Regions from separate parts of the Sphingobium sp. LF-16 genome, predicted to be linked through region 2. Evidence: predicted binding sites of a transcription regulator. Region 2 holds the regulator's gene; each other region holds the start of a gene.
The links. Region 2 encodes LexA, which represses DNA repair genes until DNA is damaged. Its sites were predicted from a motif close to GTTCCNCNCTTGTTCT; they were not measured.
Positions count from the first base shown of each region.

Region 1: a site for LexA is predicted at 3,579-3,594, ahead of uvrA (excinuclease ABC subunit UvrA). Genes of this name have one in related genera too.
Region 3: a site for LexA is predicted at 3,753-3,768, ahead of recA (recombinase RecA). Genes of this name have one in related genera too.
Region 4: a site for LexA is predicted at 2,162-2,177, ahead of DIZ22_RS20355 (ribonucleoside-diphosphate reductase subunit alpha). Genes of this name have one in related genera too.

Region 1 covers NZ_CP029335.1:862,981-868,254, forward strand. Annotated here, with positions in the region: gene DIZ22_RS21675 (hypothetical protein) at 1-541, opposite strand, end outside; gene uvrA (excinuclease ABC subunit UvrA) at 619-3,531, opposite strand; gene DIZ22_RS04205 (autotransporter domain-containing protein) at 3,789-5,274, shown strand, end outside.
Region 2 covers NZ_CP029335.1:1,690,462-1,695,735, reverse strand. Annotated here, with positions in the region: partial or broken gene DIZ22_RS22370 (ComEC/Rec2 family competence protein) at 1-2,100, shown strand, start outside; gene lexA (transcriptional repressor LexA) at 2,103-2,780, opposite strand; gene glp (gephyrin-like molybdotransferase Glp) at 2,885-4,069, opposite strand; gene moaC (cyclic pyranopterin monophosphate synthase MoaC) at 4,066-4,551, opposite strand; gene trpC (indole-3-glycerol phosphate synthase TrpC) at 4,548-5,274, opposite strand, start outside.
Region 3 covers NZ_CP029335.1:3,168,084-3,173,357, reverse strand. Annotated here, with positions in the region: gene DIZ22_RS14680 (polyphosphate kinase 2) at 1-746, shown strand, start outside; gene DIZ22_RS14675 (methyl-accepting chemotaxis protein) at 828-2,156, shown strand; gene DIZ22_RS14670 (hypothetical protein) at 2,245-2,430, shown strand; gene recA (recombinase RecA) at 2,608-3,678, opposite strand; gene DIZ22_RS14660 (response regulator) at 3,791-4,147, opposite strand; gene DIZ22_RS14655 (ATP-binding protein) at 4,232-5,274, opposite strand, start outside.
Region 4 covers NZ_CP029335.1:4,325,940-4,331,213, forward strand. Annotated here, with positions in the region: gene DIZ22_RS20345 (fumarate hydratase) at 1-823, opposite strand, end outside; gene DIZ22_RS20350 (glutathione S-transferase family protein) at 925-1,581, opposite strand; gene DIZ22_RS20355 (ribonucleoside-diphosphate reductase subunit alpha) at 2,196-4,082, shown strand; gene DIZ22_RS20360 (hypothetical protein) at 4,212-4,475, shown strand; gene DIZ22_RS20365 (ribonucleotide-diphosphate reductase subunit beta) at 4,487-5,274, shown strand, end outside.

The DNA.
Region 1 (5,274 bases), 830 kb from region 2:
ATTTATTGATTGGGATGCCGAGGTTAGCGCAAAAATCACTGGTCAACTGACAGAGTTGATCGCTCAACGCGCGAGTTGTCAGGTCGCTGATAGTATCAGAACCTACATCCTCTTCCAAAAAGCTCATGAGCGATATCAGTTCAGGGTCTTTAGAGCCGACTTTAATGATGTCTTTAGTCGTGCGTAAGACTTGCAATCTAATGCGACTTGGCCGCGAGTTTCCTGATCGCCCTCGTCGGCCATAACCCAAACCATTTTCTGGTGGTTCTTTAAGGCTGAGGTGCTTCTCAGCAGTGCGCCAAGCAGTGTCTCCTTCCTTCTCTGATACGGTAAGTAGTCGCACGAGGACTTCAAAATGCGTCCTAAATGCATCGATACCTTCACTCGCGATAATCGAGTTTGAGGATTTTTCTAGAAGCAATGGATCAATGAATAGGGGAAGGTCAAGATCGACAAATGGATCTATAAGCCCGGCATCGTCAAGTTTTTCAGGCGGTATATTAAAATACGCAGAGAAAAGTGTCGGAAGGTGCATCATCATCCCCCAGGCCGTGATCCAATATCAATGCATCATCCTGCTCCACAGTAAAGCGTTACTTGCTCAAAAAAGGATGGGAGTCACTCCGCCGCCACGGCCTCCAGCCCCAGTAACGGCGCCAGATAGCGCCCGGTAAAGCTGCGCGGTTCCTTCACGACCTGCTCCGGCGTGCCTTGCGCGACGACTTCGCCGCCTTTCACGCCGCCTTCCGGTCCCATGTCGATGATATAATCCGCCGTCTTGATGACATCGAGATTATGTTCGATCACCACGACGCTGTTGCCCTGTTCGACCAGGGCGTGGAGGACTTCCAGCAGCTTGCGGACATCCTCGAAATGCAGGCCGGTGGTGGGTTCGTCGAGGATATAGAGGGTGTTGCCGGTGGCGCGGCGCGACAATTCCTTGGCGAGCTTGACGCGCTGGGCTTCGCCGCCCGACAGGGTGGTGGCCTGCTGGCCGACCTTGATATAGCCAAGGCCGACTTCGGCGAGCATCGCCATCTTGTCGCGGATCGGCGGCACGGCCTTGAAGAATTCGACCGCATCCTCGACCGTCATGTCGAGCACGTCGGCGATGCTCATCCCCTTGAACTTCACCTCCAGCGTCTCGCGATTGTAGCGGGCGCCGTGGCAGACGTCGCAGGTGACATAGACGTCGGGGAGGAAGTGCATCTCGATCTTGAGCACGCCGTCGCCCTGGCAGGCTTCGCAGCGGCCGCCCTTGACGTTGAAGGAGAAGCGGCCGGGCTTGTAGCCGCGCGCCTGCGCTTCGGGCAGGCCGGCGAACCAGTCGCGGATATTGGTGAAGGCGCCGGTATAGGTGGCCGGGTTGGAGCGCGGGGTGCGGCCGATCGGCGACTGGTCGATGTCGATCACCTTGTCGCAATGTTCCAGGCCCGTGATCTTGTCATGCGGGCCGGCGACGATGCGGGCACCGTTGAGGGTGCGGGCGCTGGCGGCGTAGAGGGTGTCGATGGTGAAGCTGGACTTGCCCGATCCCGACACGCCGGTGATGCAGGTGAAGGTGCCGAGCGGGATGCTGGCGGTGACGCCGGTCAGGTTGTTGGCGCGGGCATTGTGGACGGTGAGCTTCTTGCCCGAGCCCTTGCGGCGCTTGGCCGGGACTTCGATGCGGCGGGTGCCGTTGAGATAGTCCGCGGTCAGGCTGTCCTTGTGCGCCAAGAGTTCGGGCAGGGTGCCCTGCGCAACGATGGTGCCGCCATGGACGCCGGCGCCCGGCCCCATGTCGACAATATAGTCGGCGGCGCGGATCGCATCCTCGTCATGCTCGACGACGATGACGCTGTTGCCGAGGTCTCTTAGGCGTTTCAGGGTGACGAGCAGCCGGTCATTGTCGCGCTGGTGCAGGCCGATCGAGGGTTCGTCGAGGACGTAGAGGACGCCCGACAGGCCCGAGCCGATCTGGCTGGCGAGGCGGATGCGCTGGCTTTCGCCGCCCGACAGGGTGCCTGATGTGCGGTCGAGGTTCAGATAGTCGAGGCCGACATTGTTGAGGAAGCCGAGCCGCTCGACAATTTCCTTGAGGATGGCGCGGGCGATCTGGTTCTGCTGCTCATTGAGCGCGTCGGGCATCGCGGTGAAGAAGGCGAGCGCGTCCACCACCGAGCGGCGGGTGGAGACGCTAATGTCCTCGCCGGCGATCTTGACCGCGAGCGCCTCGGGCTTCAAGCGCGCGCCGTGGCAGGTCTCGCAGGGCATGGCGGTCTGGTACTTGCTCAGTTCCTCGCGCATCCAGGCGCTTTCGGTCTGGAGCAGGCGGCGGTTGAGGTTGCCGATCACGCCCTCGAACGGCTTCTTCACCTCATAGCTCTTCTTGCCGTCGACGAAGCGCAGGGTGACAGGCTTGCCCCCGGTGCCGTGGAGGATGATGAGCTTCACTTCGCCCGGCAGATCGGCCCAGGGGGCGTCGAGGGAGAAGCCGAACTCCTTGGCGAGGGAGCCGAGCACCTGCATATAGTAAGGGCTGGGCGGGTTGGACTTGGCCCAGGGGACGACGGCGCCCTTCTTGAGCGATAGGGCTTCGTTGGGGACGACCAGTTCGGGGTCGAACTCCTGCCGCTCGCCCAGGCCATCGCAGGCCGGGCAGGCGCCCATGGGGGCGTTGAAGGAGAAGAGGCGCGGCTCGATCTCGGGAATGGTGAAGCCGCTGACCGGGCAGGCGAATTTCTCGGAAAAGACGATGCGGTTGGCGGGGATGCCGGCATTCTTCATCTTGCCCGCGGATTGCGCTTCATCCTCGCGGCCGGGGACGACGCCCTCGGCCAGGTCGACAAAGGCGAGGCCGTCGGCGAGTTTGAGCGCCTGCTCGAAACTGTCGGCGAGGCGGGTGGCCATGTCGGCATTGACCGCCAGGCGATCGACCACGACCTCGATGTCATGCTTATATTTCTTGTCGAGGGCGGGGGCGTCCTCGATCAGGTAGAGTTCGCCGTCGATGCGGACGCGGGTGTAGCCCGCCTTCTGCCACTCGGTCAGTTCCTTCTTATACTCGCCCTTCCGCCCGCGCACCACGGGGGCGAGCAGGTAGAAGCGCGTGCCTTCGGGCAGGAGCGCGACGCGGTCGACCATCTGCGAGACAGTTTGCGCGCTGATCGGCTCACCGGTGGCGGGCGAATAGGGGATGCCGACGCGCGCCCAGAGCAGGCGCATATAGTCGTATATCTCGGTGACGGTCGCGACCGTGGAGCGCGGGTTGCGGCTGGTGGTCTTCTGCTCGATCGAGATGGCGGGGGAGAGGCCCTCGATATGCTCGACATCGGGCTTCTGCATCATCTCCAGGAACTGGCGCGCATAGGCGGAGAGCGACTCCACATAGCGGCGCTGCCCCTCGGCATAGATGGTGTCGAAGGCGAGGCTGGACTTGCCCGAGCCCGAGAGGCCGGTGATGACGATCAGGCTGTCGCGGGGCAGATCGACATCGACGCCCTTGAGGTTGTGCTCGCGCGCGCCGCGGACGCTGATGTGGGTCAGCATTCGGTAAACCTCTGCTTCGGAATGTGGGTCAGACTCATGGGGGCGTTGTTCCAGATTTGTTCCGTGGGGGCAAGGGGCGTTGCCCGGTCGGGAGGCAAGATAGGAAGGGGGAGCGGCCAGGGGAAGATGGCCGGGCGTGGACGATGGCGCGCTGCGCCGGCCGAAGGGCGTTTCTGGTTCGGCTGCGGGCGCGTCTCGGCCTGTCTCGGGGTTTCCATGGATGGCCGCGGCTATGGGATCGCACGTAGAAACGGGGCATGACCTATTGGCGGCTCCATTGGCATGCGGGCGTCCTGAGCGTGGCGGGCAGCGTCGCGGGCATGGCATTGGCGACGACCGGGGCCATGGCCCAGAGCGAGACGCCGGCGGGGCGGATCATCTTCCTGGGCTGGACCGAGGGCAAGGACCATTCGGTGTGGCTGTCCGGCGTCGATCCGGGCGAGTTTTTCGTCGTCTTTCCCGAGACCGGGGAGCGGGTGGACAGTTGGACCCAGCCCGATACCGGCCTGCACCTGACGGTATCGCCCATCGTGCGGGAAAATGGCGGCACCCATAATCTGTTCGCCCATATCCGCACCGAATATGCGGAATATGACAATTTCGTCGATTCCGCCGACCAGCATCCGGGCGGCATCAATTTCCCCGATCACTGGAACCGGCCCGACCCGGAACTGCCCGATCTGGTGACGCCGGAATTGCGGCCGAACCCGGATACGGTGACGCCGGGGCTGCGCCCCTTGCCGGATACGGTAACGCCGGGGTTGCGCCCCAATCCGGATTTGATCACGCCCGGATTGCGGCCCTTGCCCGAGACCGTGACGCCGGAGCTGCGTCCGAACCCCGATACGGTGACGCCAGGGCTGCGGCCTGACCCCGACACGGTGACCCCGGAACGGCAACCCGATCCCGAAATCGTCACGCCCGAACTGCGGCCAGTGCCCGTTCCCATTACGCCGGAGGCGCGACCAGACCCCGATACGGTGACGCCGGAAGTGCGCCCGGACCCTGATACGCCAACACCCGAAATACGGCCTGATCCTGATACGGTGACGCCGGGCCTGCGGCCTGATCCTGATACGGTAACGCCGGGCCTGCGGCCTGATCCTGATACGGTAACGCCGGGACTGCGGCCTGATCCGGATACGGTAACGCCGGGCCTGCGGCCTGATCCGGACACGGTGACGCCGGGGCTGCGTCCTGATCCTGATACGGTGACGCCGGGTCTGCGGCCTGATCCGGACACGGTGACGCCGGGACTGCGGCCTGATCCGGATACGGTAACGCCGGGTCTGCGGCCTGATCCGGATACAGTGACGCCGGGCCTGCGGCCTGACCCGGATACGGTAACGCCGGGTCTGCGGCCTGATCCGGATACGGTGACGCCGGGACTGCGGCCTGATCCGGACACGGTGACGCCGGGGCTGCGTCCTGATCCCGATACGGTGACGCCGGGGCTGCGTCCTGATCCCGATACGGTGACGCCGGGCTTGCGGCCTGATCCTGATACGGTGACGCCGGGTCTGCGGCCTGATCCTGACACGGTGACGCCGGGCTTGCGACCTGATCCGGATACGGTGACGCCGGGCTTGCGACCTGATCCGGATACGGTGACGCCGGGTCTGCGGCCTGACCCGGATACGGTGACGCCGGGACTGCGTCCTGATCCGGACACGGTGACGCCGGGCTTGCGTCCTGATCCGGACACGGTGACGCCGGGCTTGCGGCCTGATCCGGACACGGTGA
Region 2 (5,274 bases):
CGTCCGTTGGGCGCAGGACGGTGCGTATTGCGCACAATGGATTTGCGCGGATCGAACAATGGCTGGAGGTGGAGCGCGAACAGCTCGCCTTGTGGGTGCCGGTGGCGCTGGGCGCGGGCATTGCCGGCTGGTTCGTACTGCCGGGACCGGCACACTGGCTGGCCAGTTGCTGCGCGGCGCTGGGGCTGGCCTGTCTGGCGCTGTTGCTGCCGGTGGGCGCGCGATTGCGGCATATGCTGGTGGCGGGCGGCTTGCTGGCTTGTGTTGGTTGCCTGCTGGTCTGGGGCAAGGCGACATGGCTGGGTCAGCCGCCGCTGGCCCGTCCCATATTCGTACAGGTGACGGGGACGGTGACGGCGGTGGCCAAGCTGCCGGCGCAACAGATGGTGCGCGTGGGGCTGCGGCCGATCGAGGCGCCAGCGCTGCCCGCGGCGATCCGAGTGAATATCGCGGAGGCGGATGTGCCCGAAGGACTGGGTAAGGGGGCGGTGCTGCGCTTTCGCGTGCGCCTGATGCCGCCCGCGCCGCCGAGCGTGCCGGGGGGCGTTCGATTTCGCGCGGCGTGCTTATTTCCAGGGGATCGGGGCGACCGGGCGGGCGCTGGCGCCGGTCGAAATGGTGGAGCAGGCGCGCGAGGGGCCGACGCTGCGGGCGCGACTGTTCGATCATATCGGCGGGCAGGTGGCGGGCGCACCGGCGGGGATTGCGGTGGCGCTGGCGACCGGCGATCAGGGCGCGATTGCCGAAGCGGATGCCGAGGCGATGCGGCGCAGTGGCCTTGCCCATCTTCTGTCGATCAGCGGGCTGCATGTGACGGCGCTGATCGGGGCGGTGATATTCCTGCTGTTGCGCCTGCTGGCGCTGATCCCGCGCGCGGCGCTGGACTGGCCGCTGATGCTGATCGCGGCGGCCGGGGGCGCGCTGGCGGGGATCGGCTATACGCTGCTGACGGGCGCGGAGGTGCCGACGGTGCGATCCTGCATCGCGGCGCTGCTGGTGCTGGGCGGGCTGGCGCTGGGGCGCGAGGCGATCACCTTGCGGCTGGTGGCGACCGGGGCGCTGGTGGTGCTGGTCTTCTGGCCGGAGGCGCTGATCGGGCCGAGCTTCCAGATGAGCTTTGCTGCCGTGGTCGCGCTGGTGGCGCTGGGCGAGCATCGGTGGTTCAAGGCGTTCGCGATGGCGCGGGACGAGCCTTGGTTGCGCAAGGCCGGGCGGACGGTGGCGGCGATGCTGATGACGGGCCTTGCCATCGAACTGGTGCTGGCGCCGATCGCCCTTTTCCATTTTCACAAGGCAGGTTTGCTGGGTGCGGTGGCCAACCTGATCGCGATCCCGCTCACCACCTTCGTCATCATGCCGCTGGAGGCGCTGGCGCTGGGCTTCGATCTGGTCGGGCTGGGCGCGCCCTTCTGGTGGCTCACGACCAAGGCGATCGCGCTGTTGCTGGCGGTGGCGCATGGCGTGGCGGCCAGCCCGATGGCGGTGATGCTGGCGCCGGCGGTGCCGGGCTGGATTTTCGGGATCATTGTCGTTGGTGGTCTGTGGTGCTTGCTGTGGCGCAGTCACTGGCGCTGGCTGGGGTTGGGGCCAATCGCAATCGGCCTGATCGGCATCGCGCTGCTGGCGCCGCCCGACATCGTTGTAACCGGCGACGGACAACATGTCGCGGTGCGAACACCGACGGGGACGATGGCGCTGCTGCGCGAGGGCGTGGGCGATTATGTCCGCGACGTGCTGAGCGAGAGCGCGGGCTATGACGGGACGCTGGAGGCGATCGCGAAGATGCCGCAGGCGCGCTGTTCGACCGATCTGTGCGCGGTGACATTGCCACGGGACGGGCGCGACTGGCATTTGCTGGTGACGCGCAATGCGATGCTGGTCGACCGGCCGATATTGGAGCGGGATTGCGCGGCGGCCGATATCGTCATCAGCGACCGGGGCCTGCCCTGGTGGTGCCGGCCGCGCTGGATGAAGATCGACCGCCGGCTGCTGTCACGCTCCGGCGGCCTGTCGATTGGCCTTGAAAGCGGCAAAGTTCACACCGTCCATCGGCCCGGAGACGCGCATCCGTGGATCGTGCGCCGCCGGCCCCGAACGGCCGGTCAGTTGTAGCGGCGCAGCAGGCCGGCGAGCTTGCCCTGGATGCGGACCTGGCGCGGATCGTAGATTTGCGGTTCATAGGCGGCATTGGCGGGATCGAGCCGGACCCGGCTGCCTTCGCGGCGGAAATATTTGAGCGTCGCTTCGGCGTCGTCGATCAGGGCGACGACGATCTGGCCTTCGCGCGCGACTTCGGTGCGCTGGATCAGCGCGAAGTCGCCGTCGAGAATGCCGGCCTCCATCATCGAGTCCCCCGACACTTCGAGCGCATAATGATCGCCCGAGCCGAGCAAGGCGGCGGGGACGGAGAGCATGGTATGGCTTTCCATCGCCTCGATCGGGACGCCGGCAGCGATGCGGCCGTGCAGCGGGATTTCGATCACGTCATTGGCGGCGGTCGGCAGCAGCACGGCCGGAGCCGACACCTTGGGCGTCGGAATGGCCGGCGCGGGCGCGCGGTGCATCGCGTCGGGCAGCTTGAGCACTTCGAGCGCGCGGGCACGGTTGGGCAGGCGGCGGATGAAGCCGCGTTCCTCCAGCGCATTGATCAGCCGGTGGATGCCGGACTTGGAGCGCAGGTCGAGCGCGTCCTTCATCTCCTCGAACGAAGGGGACACGCCGCCTTCTTCCAGCCGGGTCTGAATGAAGCTCAGCAATTCCTGCTGCTTGGGCGTCAACATCGGCGGTCCTCCATGGAACGAATGAAGAACGCATAGGAAACGGAAAGGGGCAAGTCAAGCGCGTTAAGCCATGCGCCGCTTTTGCCGGTCAGGCGGTCAGATAGTCAGGCGGTCAGGGGGATGATGTCGACCATGTCGCCGGCAATGGCGGGGGCTGAACCGGCCGGGCGGCGGATCAGACAGTCGGCCAGCGCCATGGCGGCTGTAGCGGCGCTGTCCTGCGCGGTGACCGAGACGATGCCGTCGGCGCCGCGATAGGCGCGCAGATAATCGTCGCGTTCCGCCGTCGCGCCGAGTGGGGCGGCAAGGCGGGCCTGCACGACCGGCGGCAGCGGCGCGCGCGATCCGGCGAGATGGCGGACCAGCGGGCAGAGGAAGAGGGTGCCGGTGACGAAAGCGGAGACCGGATTGCCCGGCAGGCCGAGGAAGGTGGCGTTCCCCAGGCGCCCGGCCATCAGCGGTTTGCCCGGCCGCATCGCGATCTTGTAGAAATCGAGCGTGCCGCCGGCGGCCGCAAAGGCGGGGCGGACATAGTCATGGTCGCCGACCGAGGCGCCGCCGGTCGAGACGATGATGTCGGCCTGTGCCGCCTGTTCCAGCGCCTGCGTCATGGCGCCAAGATCGTCAGGCACGATGCCGAGGTCGATCACGTCGCAGGGCAGGGCGGCGAGCAGGGCGGCCAACATCGGCGCGTTGGACGAGGGGAGATATCCCGGCGGCGTCGGCGCGCCGGGGGGGACAAGCTCATTGCCGGTCGAGAGCAGGGCGATGCGCGGCCGAGCACCGACGGGCAGACTGCCATGGCCGCCCAGCACCGCAAGCGCGATCCGGCCCGGCGTGAGGCGGCTGCCGGCGCTGACCAGCGGCGTGCCGGCGCGGAAGTCTGAGCCGAGCAGGCGGACATGCCTGCCGGACGTCAATATGCCGTCATGCGCGGTCAGTGTGTCGCCATCGCGCGTGGCATTTTCCTGGATCAATATGGCGTCGGCGCCGGCCGGCAAGGGCGCGCCGGTGAAGATGCGGCAGGCCTGGCCCGGTTGCAGGGCCGGGATATTGGTGTCGCCCGCGCTGCTGGTGGCGACCAGTTGCCACGGCCCGGCGCCTTCGGATGCGCGCACGGCATAGCCGTCCATCGCGGAAAGATCGGCCCAGGGCTGGTTACGGAGTGCGCTGATGTCGGTGGCGAGCCAGCGACCGGCACAGGCGGCGACGGGCACATATTCGGCTGGCAACGGATCGGCGAGGGCAAGGAGCCGCGCCTGCGCGTCCGCGACCGGCATCAGGCTCATCGGTCGCTGCTCTCCGGCGCGGTCCAGTCGCCCGACTTGCCGCCGCGCTTGGCGAGCAGGCGAACATCGCCGATTATCATGCCCTTATCGAGCGCCTTGGCCATGTCATAGACGGTGAGCAAGGCGGCGGTCGCGGCGGTCAGCGCCTCCATCTCCACCCCGGTCTGGCCAGCGGTGCGCGCGGTTGCGGTGACGGTGACGCCGTCATCGTGGAGAGTAAAGTCGATGGTGACGGCGCTCAGCGGGATCGGATGGCAGAGCGGGATCAGTTCGGCGGTGCGCTTGGCCGCCATGATGCCGGCGACGCGGGCCACGGCCAGCACATCCCCCTTCTTGACGAGGCCGGCGGCGATCGCCTGCGCAGCGTCGGCCGCCATGGTGATGCGGCCGGCGGCCACCGCCTCGCGCGCGCTCACGGCCTTGGCCGAGACATCGACCATGCGGGCGGCGCCATCCTCGTCGAGATGGGTGAGGCCGGTCATGCGCCTGTCAGCAGGTTGCGGGTCGCCGCCTCGACATCGGCCTGGCGCATGAGGGTTTCGCCGACCAGGAAGCAGCGCACGCCATGATCGGCCATGGCGGTGAGGTCGGCATGCGAGCCAAGGCCGCTTTCGGCAACGAAGGTGCAGCCATCGGGCGCCTTGCCGACCAGTTCATAAGTGCGCGCGAAATCGACGCTGAAATCGCGCAGGTCGCGGTTGTTGACGCCGATCAGGCGCGAGCGGAGCTTGAGCGCGCGTTCCAGTTCGGCCTCGTCATGCACCTCGATCAGGGCATCCATGCCAAGGCCAAGCGCGGCGTCCTCTATCTCCTGCATCTGGGCGTCGTCCAGCGCGGCAACGATGATCAGGATCGCGTCGGCGCCGAGCGCGCGGCTTTCGAGGATCTGCCAGGGGTCGACGATGAAATCCTTGCGCAGCACCGGCAGCGCGCAGGCCGATCGGGCGGCCATGAGATAATCGTCATGGCCCTGGAAATAGGGCTCGTCGGTCAGCACCGAAAGGCAGGCAGCGCCACCGGCGGCATAGGCCACCGCATGGGCCGGCGGATCGAAATCGGCGCGGATCAGCCCCTTCGACGGGCTGGCCTTCTTCACCTCGGCGATCAGGCCGAAGCCCGAACGGGCGGCATCGTCCAGCGCCCTGCGGAAGCCGCGCGGCGGGGTCTGCTCGCTGGCGCGGGCGTGGAGCGATGCGATCGTGGTC
Region 3 (5,274 bases), 1.5 Mb from region 2:
ATAAAGGCGATTATGATGCGGCGCTGCTGGCGCTGCAGCGTCGCCTGTCGAAGATTCAGGTCGCCCATATCCTGCATCGCCGCCGGACCGTCATCATGCTGGAAGGCTGGGATGGCGCGGGCAAGGGCGGCATCATCAAGCGGATGACCGCGGACTGGGACCCGCGTTACTATCAGGTCCACCCGATTGCCGCGCCGACGCGCGAGGAACTGGACCATCATTTCCTCTGGCGCTTCTGGACCCGGCTGCCCGCCAGCCAGAATATCGGCCTGTTCGACCGCAGCTGGTATGGCCGGGTGCTGGTCGAGCGGGTGGAGAAATATGCCACCAAGGCGGAATGGAAGCGCGGCTACAAGGATATCAATGCGTTCGAGGCGCAGCAGGTCGATACCGGCACCAACATCATCAAGCTGTTCGTCCACATCACCCAGGAGACGCAGGATGAGCAACTGGCGCAGCGGCTGGATACGCCGTGGAAACGGTGGAAGACCGGCGCCGACGATTATCGCAACCGGGCCAGGCGGGCCGAATATTGGGATGCGATGCACGACATGTTCGAGAAGACCGACACCAAGCAGGCGCCCTGGAAGGTGATCGACAATAATAACCGCAAGGCCGGACGAATCGCGGCGCTGACCTATGTCGCGGAGCGGCTGGAGAAACTGGTGCCGATGGATTTCCCGGCGGCCGATCCCGAGGTGGTCAAGCTGGCACGCGAGGCATTTGGCTATAAGCCGGCCAAATAATTCCGTAAAAACAACGATCTGTAACAAAAGCGTCATCAAATACTAAGCGGTCATTTACCCTTTTCTTCTAGGCCGGGCGCCATGTACGCGCCCCAGATGCTCGATCGGCCCGACCCGGAGCCGCATGTTGCCGCCGGCACCGCCTTGCCCTTTGCGCAGGGCTGCACTGCGGTCCGGCTGGGCCAGCCGCTCAGCCAGGCCGTCGACCGCTTCCAGGACGATGCGGCGCTGCGGCTGCTGCCGGTAGTGGACGCCGCCGATCGGCCGGTGGGGGCCATTTATGAGCGCGACATGCGGCGCATCCTGTTCAACCCCTTCGGCCATGCGCTGCTGCGCAATCCCAGTTTCGGCGGGCGGCTGGACGAACATGTGCGGCCGTGCGCGACGGTCGAACAGAGCGCCAGCGTCGAACGGCTGATCGACCTTTATGCGGCGCAGGGGAGTGATTGCGAGGGGCTGATCGTGACGCAGGGCGGCCATTATGCCGGCGTGGTCGGCGGCCTGCTGCTGCTGCGGCTGGCGGCGGAGCGGGATACGCGCGATGCGCTGGCCCGCACCCGGCGGCTGGAACATGTGACGCGCGAGAGCGGCGCATTTCGCGCGGATGTCGAGGCGCTGATCGCGGATCTGGTCGGCATGGCCGACATGCTGTCGGCGCGCGCTGAACAGGCGGTGGAGCGGGCGTCGGGCAATGGCGAGGCGGCGGCCGGCATGGCGGTCGCGGCGGAGCAGACTGCCGACAGCCTGCACGGCATCGCCAGCGGCGGGCAGGAACTGGGCGGGCTGTTCCAGGCGATGGAAAGCCAGGTGCGCGCGGCGGGCGAGGCGATCCGCGCGGCGGTGGCGCAGACGCAGGTCGGGGCCGAGCAGACGGCGGCGCTGCGCGTCGAGGCGGACGGGATCGGCGCGGTCATCACCCTGATCGACGATATTGCGCGGGCGACCAGCATGCTGGCGCTCAATGCCAGCATCGAGGCGGCACGGGCCGGCGAGGCGGGGCAGGGCTTTGCCGTGGTGGCGCGCGAGGTGAAGACGCTGGCGAGCCAGACGCGCGAGGCGGCGGCCGAGATCGGCCAGCGCATCGGCCATGTCCGGCTGGCGGTGGAGACGGTGGCGCAGGGCCATCTGCACATGGACGCGGCGATGGCGACCGCGAATGAGGTGTCGGCATCGGTCTTTTCGGCGGTGGCGCGCCATGGCGCCTTCAGCCGGTCGATCGCCGCCAGCCTGTCGGAAGCCGGATCGTCGAGCGACCATATCCGCCAGAGTGCGCGCCAGATCAGCGACAATGCAAGCGCGGCGGCGGCGGGCGCCCATGATATCGGCGTTGCGGCGGGGCAACTGGCGACGGTCGCGCACCGGCTGGATGATCGGGCGAGCCGGTTCCTACAGGCGATCCAGGCAGGCTGAACCGCACAAAGCCTCTGGTAACGGCGCAAAAAGCAGCTAGTCTTGCACCCAATGGGTCCGGCACGGGCCGAAAATGGGAGAGAAGATCATGCTTGTCATGTTCGTCGGCGTCGATCGCACCGAAACCGCGGTCAACCCTACCCAGGTGACCTTCGTCTCATCCGTGACCGACGGCACCCGCATCCGCTTTGGCGAAGGCCGCAGCGTCACCGTGACCGAACCGATCGCCGAGGTGCTGGATTCGCTCAACCGCGCCCTGCGGCCGCACGAATAGCGGTCTTTTCCCTCTTCCCCTCCGTTGCGCCTGCATGGCGACAGCCCTGTCGCGCGCCCGGCAGGTAAAAGGCCCGCCGCGCCATCGCGCGACGGGCCTTTTCAGAGCGTGAAGCCAGAGGTGGACGAAAGGCAGGATCAAGCGCCCGGTTGATCCGGTCGGGCGCGGTCGTCCTGCTTAGTCGTCATCCCCCGCTTCGGGTCCGGCCATCATCCCTTCGGCGACTTCCTCGGTCTTGCCGCGGATCGCCTTTTCCAGGCGGTCTGCCATTTCGGGATTTTCCTTGAGGAAGGTCTTGGCGTTTTCGCGACCTTGGCCGATGCGGACCGAGTCATAGGAGAACCAGGAGCCCGACTTCTCGACCAGCCCGGCCTTGACGCCGATGTCGAGCATCTCGCCGATCTTGGAAATGCCCTCGCCATACATGATGTCGAACTCGACCTGCTTGAAGGGCGGGGCGACCTTGTTCTTCACCACCTTCACGCGGGTCGCGTTGCCGACGATATCGTCGCGATCCTTGATCTGGCCGGTGCGACGGATGTCGAGACGGACCGAGGCGTAGAATTTGAGCGCGTTGCCGCCGGTGGTGGTTTCCGGATTGCCGTACATCACGCCGATCTTCATGCGCACCTGGTTGATGAAGATCACCATGCACTTGGAGCGGGCGATCGACCCGGTCAGCTTGCGCAGCGCCTGGCTCATGAGACGCGCCTGCAGGCCGACATGGCTGTCGCCCATCTCGCCCTCGATCTCGGCACGCGGCACCAGCGCGGCGACCGAGTCGACGACGAGGATGTCGATGGCGTTGGAGCGGACCAGCGTGTCGACGATTTCCAGCGCCTGTTCGCCGGTGTCGGGCTGCGACACGATCAGTTCGTCAATGTCGACGCCCAGCTTCTTGGCATAGATGGGGTCGAGCGCATGTTCCGCGTCGACGAAGGCAGCGGTGCCGCCGGCCTTCTGGGCTTCGGCGATCGCATGCAGCGTCAGCGTGGTCTTGCCCGAGCTTTCCGGGCCATAAATCTCGATGATGCGGCCCTTGGGCAGGCCGCCGATGCCGAGCGCGATGTCGAGGCCGAGCGAGCCGGTCGAGATCGATTCAATCTCGATCTTCTCGCGGCTGCCGAGCTTCATCGCGCTGCCCTTGCCGAAGGCGCGATCAATCTGGGCGAGCGCCGCCTCCAATGCTTTCTGTCTGTCCATTGTGCCTGTCTTCTTGGAATCGATGAGTGAGAGCATAGCGGTCATCGGCCTATCCCCTGTCAAGCGGATCGCGTCGAGTCACTCGGCGCCTGCCAATGATGTATCCTGTTTGTTCCTGTGGAACAAGAGGGGAACGGAAATTTCCTATCCTGCCTATTCAGTCGGCGAGAATCTTCTCCAGCGCGCGTTCCACGGCACCGATGGTGAAGGGCTTGGCGAGCGTCGGGCGATCGGCATGGCCCTGCGGCAGATCATCCGCCATGCCGCCGGTGGCGAACAGGAAGGGGATCGACTGCTGCGCCAATATGTCGGCGACCGGCCAGCTTTTTTCACCCTGGAGATTGCAGTCGAGCAGGGCGGCGTCGAACCCGCCCTCGCGCGCCAGGGCGCACGCCTCGTCCACCGACGCGGCGGTCGCGTGGAGGCGATAACCGAGCGCGTCGAGATAATCTTCCAGCATCATGCCGATCATCGCTTCATCCTCGACGATGAGGATGGACTTGCCGTCAGCCATGCGCCCTTGTCCCTTGTGCTTGCTTCCCATCGCTAGCCAAAGGGGCAGGCGATGCCCAGCATAATCGTTTGCCGGCGGCCAAGTTCATTCCGCCGCCGGTCGCATCGCCAGCGCGTCGCGCGCCGCTTCGGCCAACTGATTGACGGAAAAGGGCTTGGGCAGGAAGGCGACATTGGCGATGTCGATCGACTTGCGCAGTTGCTCCTCGGCATAGCCGGACATGAACAGCACGGGGAGGTCGGGGAAACTGCGTCGCGCCTGCGCCACCATGGCCGGGCCATCCATATTGGGCATCACCACGTCGGAGATCAGCAGGTCGATCTTCTCGCCGCCGCCCAGCACTTCCAACCCCTGTTCGCCGTCGCTGGCGGTCAGCACCTTGTAGCCCTGGCGGGTGAGGGCGCGTTCGGCCACGGCGCGGACCATATCCTCATCCTCGACCAGCAGAACCGTGCCGGTGCCCCAGGTTTCGCTGCGCTTGATCGGCGTCTTGGGCTTGGCCTGCTCGATGTCGCCGCCGGCATAGACCGGCAGATAGATGACGAAGCTGGCGCCCCGGCCCAGCTCGGATTCGGCGAAGATATAGCCGCCCGACTGCTTGACGATGCCATAGACGGTGGAAAGGCCAAGGCCCGTGCCCTTGCCCAGTTCCTTGGTGGTGAAGAAGGGCTCGAAGATCTTGGACAAGATGTCGGGCGGGATGCCCAGCCCCGTGTCGGACACGCGCAACGCGGTATAGTCGCTGATCGGCAGAATTTGCTGCCGCATCTCGCGCACGCGGTTCGCCGGCACGCCATAGGTCTGGATATTGAGCGTGCCGCCTTCGGGCATGGCATCGCGGGCATTGACCGCCAGGTTGATGATGACCTGTTCCAGCTGGCCGGGGTCGGCACGCACTGCGCCGAGGTTGCGGCCATGGCTGACGTCGAGCTTCACATTCTCGCCGAGCAGCCGCTTCAGCAGGTTGGAGACGTCGGCGACGATGTCGGGCAGCTGCAATATCTGGGGGCGCAGCGTCTGCTGGCGCGAGAAGGCGAGGAGCTGGCGGGTGAGGCCCGCCGCGCGATTGCTGTTCGACTTGATCTGGGTGATGTCGTCATAGTCGCTGTCGCCCGGCGTATGGCGCA
Region 4 (5,274 bases), 1.9 Mb from region 2:
GGATCATCGCCACCGGCTTGCCCGCCGCATGGCAGGGATAGTCGTGGATCTTGATGTCGAGCACGGTGGCAAGGCCGCCCAGGCCCTGCGCGCCGATGCCCAGCGCATTGACCTTGTCGAACAGCTCGATGCGCAGTTCCTCGATCTTGTTCTGCGGGCCGCGCGCCTTGAGCTCGCCCATGTCGATCGGGTCCATCAGGCTTTCCTTGGCCAGCGCCACCGCCTTTTCCGCCGTGCCACCGATGCCGATGCCCAGCATGCCCGGCGGGCACCAGCCCGCGCCCATCTGCGGCACCATTTCCAGCACCCAGTCGACGATCGAATCGCTGGGGTTCATCATCTTGAACTTGGTCTTGTTCTCGCTGCCGCCGCCCTTGGCCGCGACGTCGATGATCACCTTGTTACCCGGCACCATTTCCACGTTGAGCACGCAGGGCGTGTTGTCCTTGGTGTTCTGGCGGCTGAAAGCGGGATCCTTCAGGATCGACGCGCGCAGGCGGTTCTCGGGGTTGAGGTACGCCTTGCGCACGCCCTCATCGATCACCTCCTGCATCGACCGGCTATTGTCGTCCAGCCGGCACTCCATGCCCCACTTCACGAAGACATTGACGATGCCGGTGTCCTGGCAGATCGGGCGATGCCCTTCGGCGCACATGCGGCTGTTGGTCAGGATCTGGGCGATGGCGTCCTTCGCCGCCGGATTGGCTTCGGCCTCATAGGCCTTACCCAGTGCCCGGATATAATCCATCGGGTGATAGTAGGAAATGAACTGGAGTGCGTCGGCGACGCTCTCGATGAGGTCGGCGGTCTTGATGACGGTCATCTACCCTGGTCCCTATTCTTGCGGCCCGCCTCTGCACGGCAGGTCCCTGCAAGGCGGGGCTATAGGCCTTTGAGGCGATGAGTCCAGAAGAGGGTTGCGGTTCAGGACGCAAGCGGCCCGTCGGCAAAGGGAAAATTCTGCCACCAGGGCTGCATTTCGCGCAGCACCCGCGCAAAGCTCGGCCGCGCCTCCAGCCGGTTCAGATAGGCGCCCAGCACCGGATGGCCGGCGCGCAGCGGCACGATCCTGTCGGCATAATAAAGCGAGGGCGCCGCCGCGCAGTCGGCCAGCGACAGATGATCGCCCGCTGCCCAGGTCCGCCCCGCCAGTCGATCCTCCAGTACCGCATAGATGCTGCGCAGCGCCGCCACATTGGCGGCCACGCCATGGGGATCGCGCGCATCCGCGGGCCGCAGCCGGTCGGCCACCAGCGCCTGCATCGGCCCCATCACATAATTGTCGAACAACCGGTCCATCAGCCGCACCTCGATCGCCGCATCGCCATCGACCGGGATCGGGCGAAAGGTGCCGGGTTCGTGCCGGCCCAGATATTCGACGATGATGCTCGCCTCCGCGATCGTCGCGCCGCGCACCGGGTCATGCAACACGGGGAATTTGCCGAGCGGCCAGAGCGCCTGCCATTCGGCCAGGGCCGCTTCATCCTCCAGGATGCGCGGGGTGAAAGGCGTGCCATTTTCGTAGAAGGCGATCAGCACCTTCCAGCAATAGGAGGAGAGGGGATGGTAATAGAGGATCATGCCTGCCTCCCGATCGCTGCGGATGGATTCGCCTGCCTTCCCATCATCATAGCGTATCGCGCGACGATATGCAGGGGGACGATAAAGGCAGCGATTCAACAGATTGTGGTCGCGTCCGTGCCTCTGCCCCCATGTCATGATTTTGTCGCCAATCGCGCGACGCGCGCATTTGCGTGGCAAGGCAAATTTATTTTTTAATTTCATAGGCCCCCCTTGTCTTTTCTAAGGCCCTTGGAAGTCCGCGCGTCGTTGCGCTATGGGGTGGCGTGTCAGCGACGAAACGAATCCCGGCGTCGATGAACCGAGTCCCCGAACTGTCATTTACCCTCTTGCGTGTCGGCGGGGCTGTGGCACTATCTGTGGTATCGGGACCAAGGGGGTCACCCAATAGATTGTGATTGCATTGTCGGACCTGCTTCCGGCGATATGGGGCTTTTGTCCTTGCGATCGGATCGGTTGACCCCATTTCTGTCCCGGCCCGATCGGGTTCATGCTATGATGCCTGGGTGCGCCCCGGCATTGCTGGACCGAATCGAACGGAACAGGAACAATCGGGGGCTCGCATGGACTTTCGAGATAGTGAACAAGGTGGAAACGGCGACGTGGCGACGGTAATGGACGAGCGTATCGAGGATCTGGTGGACAAGGCCGAGCCCAAGGCTGCCAAGGGCAAGGCGACCGAGTCCGCGTCGTCCAAGATTCATGAGCGTCGCTTTCATGTCGTGACGGATTCGTCGCGCGATGCGCTGCTGACCGAATTCGGCAAGGACACGCTGAACGATCGCTATCTGCTGCCCGGCGAGAGCTATCAGGATCTGTTTGCCCGCGTCGCCGCCGCCTATTCGGACGATGCCGACCATGCGCAGCGCGTCTATGACTATATCTCCAAGCTCTGGTTCATGCCGGCAACGCCCGTGCTGTCGAACGGCGGCACCGGCCGCGGCCTGCCGATCAGCTGCTATCTGAACTCGGTCGACGACAGCCTGGAAGGCATCGTCAACACCTGGAACGAGAATGTCTGGCTCGCCTCGCGCGGCGGCGGCATCGGCACCTATTGGGGCAGCGTGCGCGGCATCGGTGAGCCGGTCGGCCTCAACGGCAAGACCAGCGGCATCATCCCCTTCGTCCGCGTGATGGATTCGCTGACCTTGGCGATCAGCCAGGGCTCGCTGCGTCGCGGCTCGGCCGCCTGCTATCTCGACGTCTCCCACCCGGAGATCGAGGAGTTCCTCGAAATCCGCAAGACGAGCGGCGATTTCAACCGCAAGGCGCTCAACCTGCACCATGGCGTGCTGCTGACCGACGAGTTCATGGAAGCGGTGCGCGACGGCAGTGATTTCAACCTGCGCAGCCCCAAGGACCAGTCGGTGCGCGGCACCGTCAATGCTCGCGCGCTGTTCCAGAAGCTGGTCGAGGTTCGTCTCGCCACCGGCGAACCCTATATCGTCTTCTCCGACACGGTGAACCGGATGATGCCCAAGCATCACCGCGACCTGGGGCTCAAGGTCTCGACGTCGAACCTCTGTTCGGAAATCACCCTGCCGACGGGTCGCGACCATCTCGGCCAGGATCGCACGGCGGTCTGCTGCCTCTCCTCAATGAACCTGGAAACCTGGGATCAGTGGAAGGATCATCCGACCTTCGCGGAAGACATCATGCGCTTCCTCGACAATGTGCTGCAGGACTATATCGACCGCGCCCCGCCGGAAATGGCCCGCGCCAAATATAGCGCCAGCCGCGAACGCTCGGTCGGCCTGGGCGTCATGGGCTTCCACAGCTTCCTGCAGGCACGGGGCATCCCGTTCGAAGGCGCCATGGCCAAGTCGTGGAACCTGCGCATCTTCAAGCATATCAATGCCAAGGTGAACGAGGCGTCGATGATGCTGGCGCAGGAGCGCGGGCCGTGCCCCGACGCCGCCGATCAGGGCGTGATGGAGCGCTTCTCCTGCAAGATGGCGATCGCGCCGACCGCGTCGATCTCGATCATCTGCGGCGGCACCTCGGCCTGTATCGAGCCGATCCCGGCGAACATCTACACCCACAAGACGCTCTCGGGCAGCTTTGCGGTGAAGAACCCCTATCTGGAAAAGCTGCTGGTCGAAAAGGCTAAGGATTCGAGCGCCGTGTGGAACTCGATCCTGGAACGCGGCGGCTCGGTCCAGCATCTCGACTTCCTGACCCAGGAAGAAAAGGATGTGTACAAGACCAGCTTCGAGATCGACCAGCGCTGGCTGCTCGAACTGGCGGCCGATCGTACCCCCTATATCGACCAGGCCCAGTCGCTGAACCTGTTCATCCCGGCCGATGTCGAGAAGTGGGATCTGCTGATGCTCCACTTCCGCGCCTGGGAACTGGGCATCAAGTCGCTCTATTATCTGCGCTCCAAGTCGGTGCAGCGCGCCGGCTTCGCCGGTGGCGTGGAAGCGGACAACACGATCGACGCCCCCAAGTTCGAGATCGGCGAGACCACCGACTATGACGAGTGCCTCGCCTGCCAGTGACGCCTTAATTTCCTCTCCCCTTGTGGGAGAGAGTGTTGGGTCGGCCATGCCCCCGGCATGGCCTGAACAGCGCGGGGCGCTGTTCACCCAACGCTGGGCCCGCGCCACGTTGAGCAAGAGCATCTAACCATGGCATTCCTGGTAGCTATCTCGCTCTTCTCGATCGGTTATGGTGTCTATGCCATGATCTGCTCGGGGCGAATTGCGGAACAAAATGCCGCCTTCATCGCCAGCGGTGAAGAGACCTATTTTGAACAACGACGGAGTTGGCAGGCCTATGGCACAACCCCGCCGGATGACATGGCGGCCGTTCGCAAGAGGGGGCGCCGAGAAATTATCATTGGTGCGATCGGACTGATCGTCGCTGCACTTTTTACTTATTTTGCGAACTGAGGAGTTCGACGATGCCCCTTCTTCAAGCCTCCAAGGTCTACAAGCCCTTCGAATATCCCTGGGCCTATGAATTTTGGAAGCGCCAGCAGCAGCTCCACTGGCTGCCCGAGGAAGTGCCTCTGGGCGAGGATTGCCGTGACTGGGCGCAGAAGCTCAGTGACCATGAGCGCAACCTGCTGACCCAGATTTTCCGCTTCTTCACCCAGGCCGACGTGGAAGTGCAGGATTGCTACCACGAGAAGTACGGTCGCGTGTTCAAGCCGACCGAGATCAAGATGATGCTGACCGCGTTCAGCAACATGGAAACGGTCCATATCGCCGCCTACTCGCATCTGCTCGACACGATCGGCATGCCCGAAAGCGAATATTCGGCCTTCCTCCAATATAAGGAGATGAAGGACAAGCATGACTATCTCGCCCAGTTCGGCGTCGACACGGACGAGGATATTGCCAAGACGCTGGCGATGTTCGGCGGCTTCACCGAAGGCCTCCAGCTCTTCGCCTCCTTCGCGATGCTGATGAACTTCCCGCGCTTCAACAAGATGAAGGGCATGGGCCAGATCGTCACCTGGTCGGTCCGCGACGAAACCCTGCATTGCGAAGGCATCATCAAGCTGTTCCACAGCTTCGTGAAGGAACGCGACTGCCTGACCGCATCGGTCAAGGACGACATCATGGACATGTGCCAGAAGACCGTCCGCATCGAGGACGCGTTCGTAGACCTGGTCTTCGAAATGGGCCCGGTCCCCGGCATGACGCCCAAGGACATCAAGAAATATGTCCGCTACATCGCCGACTG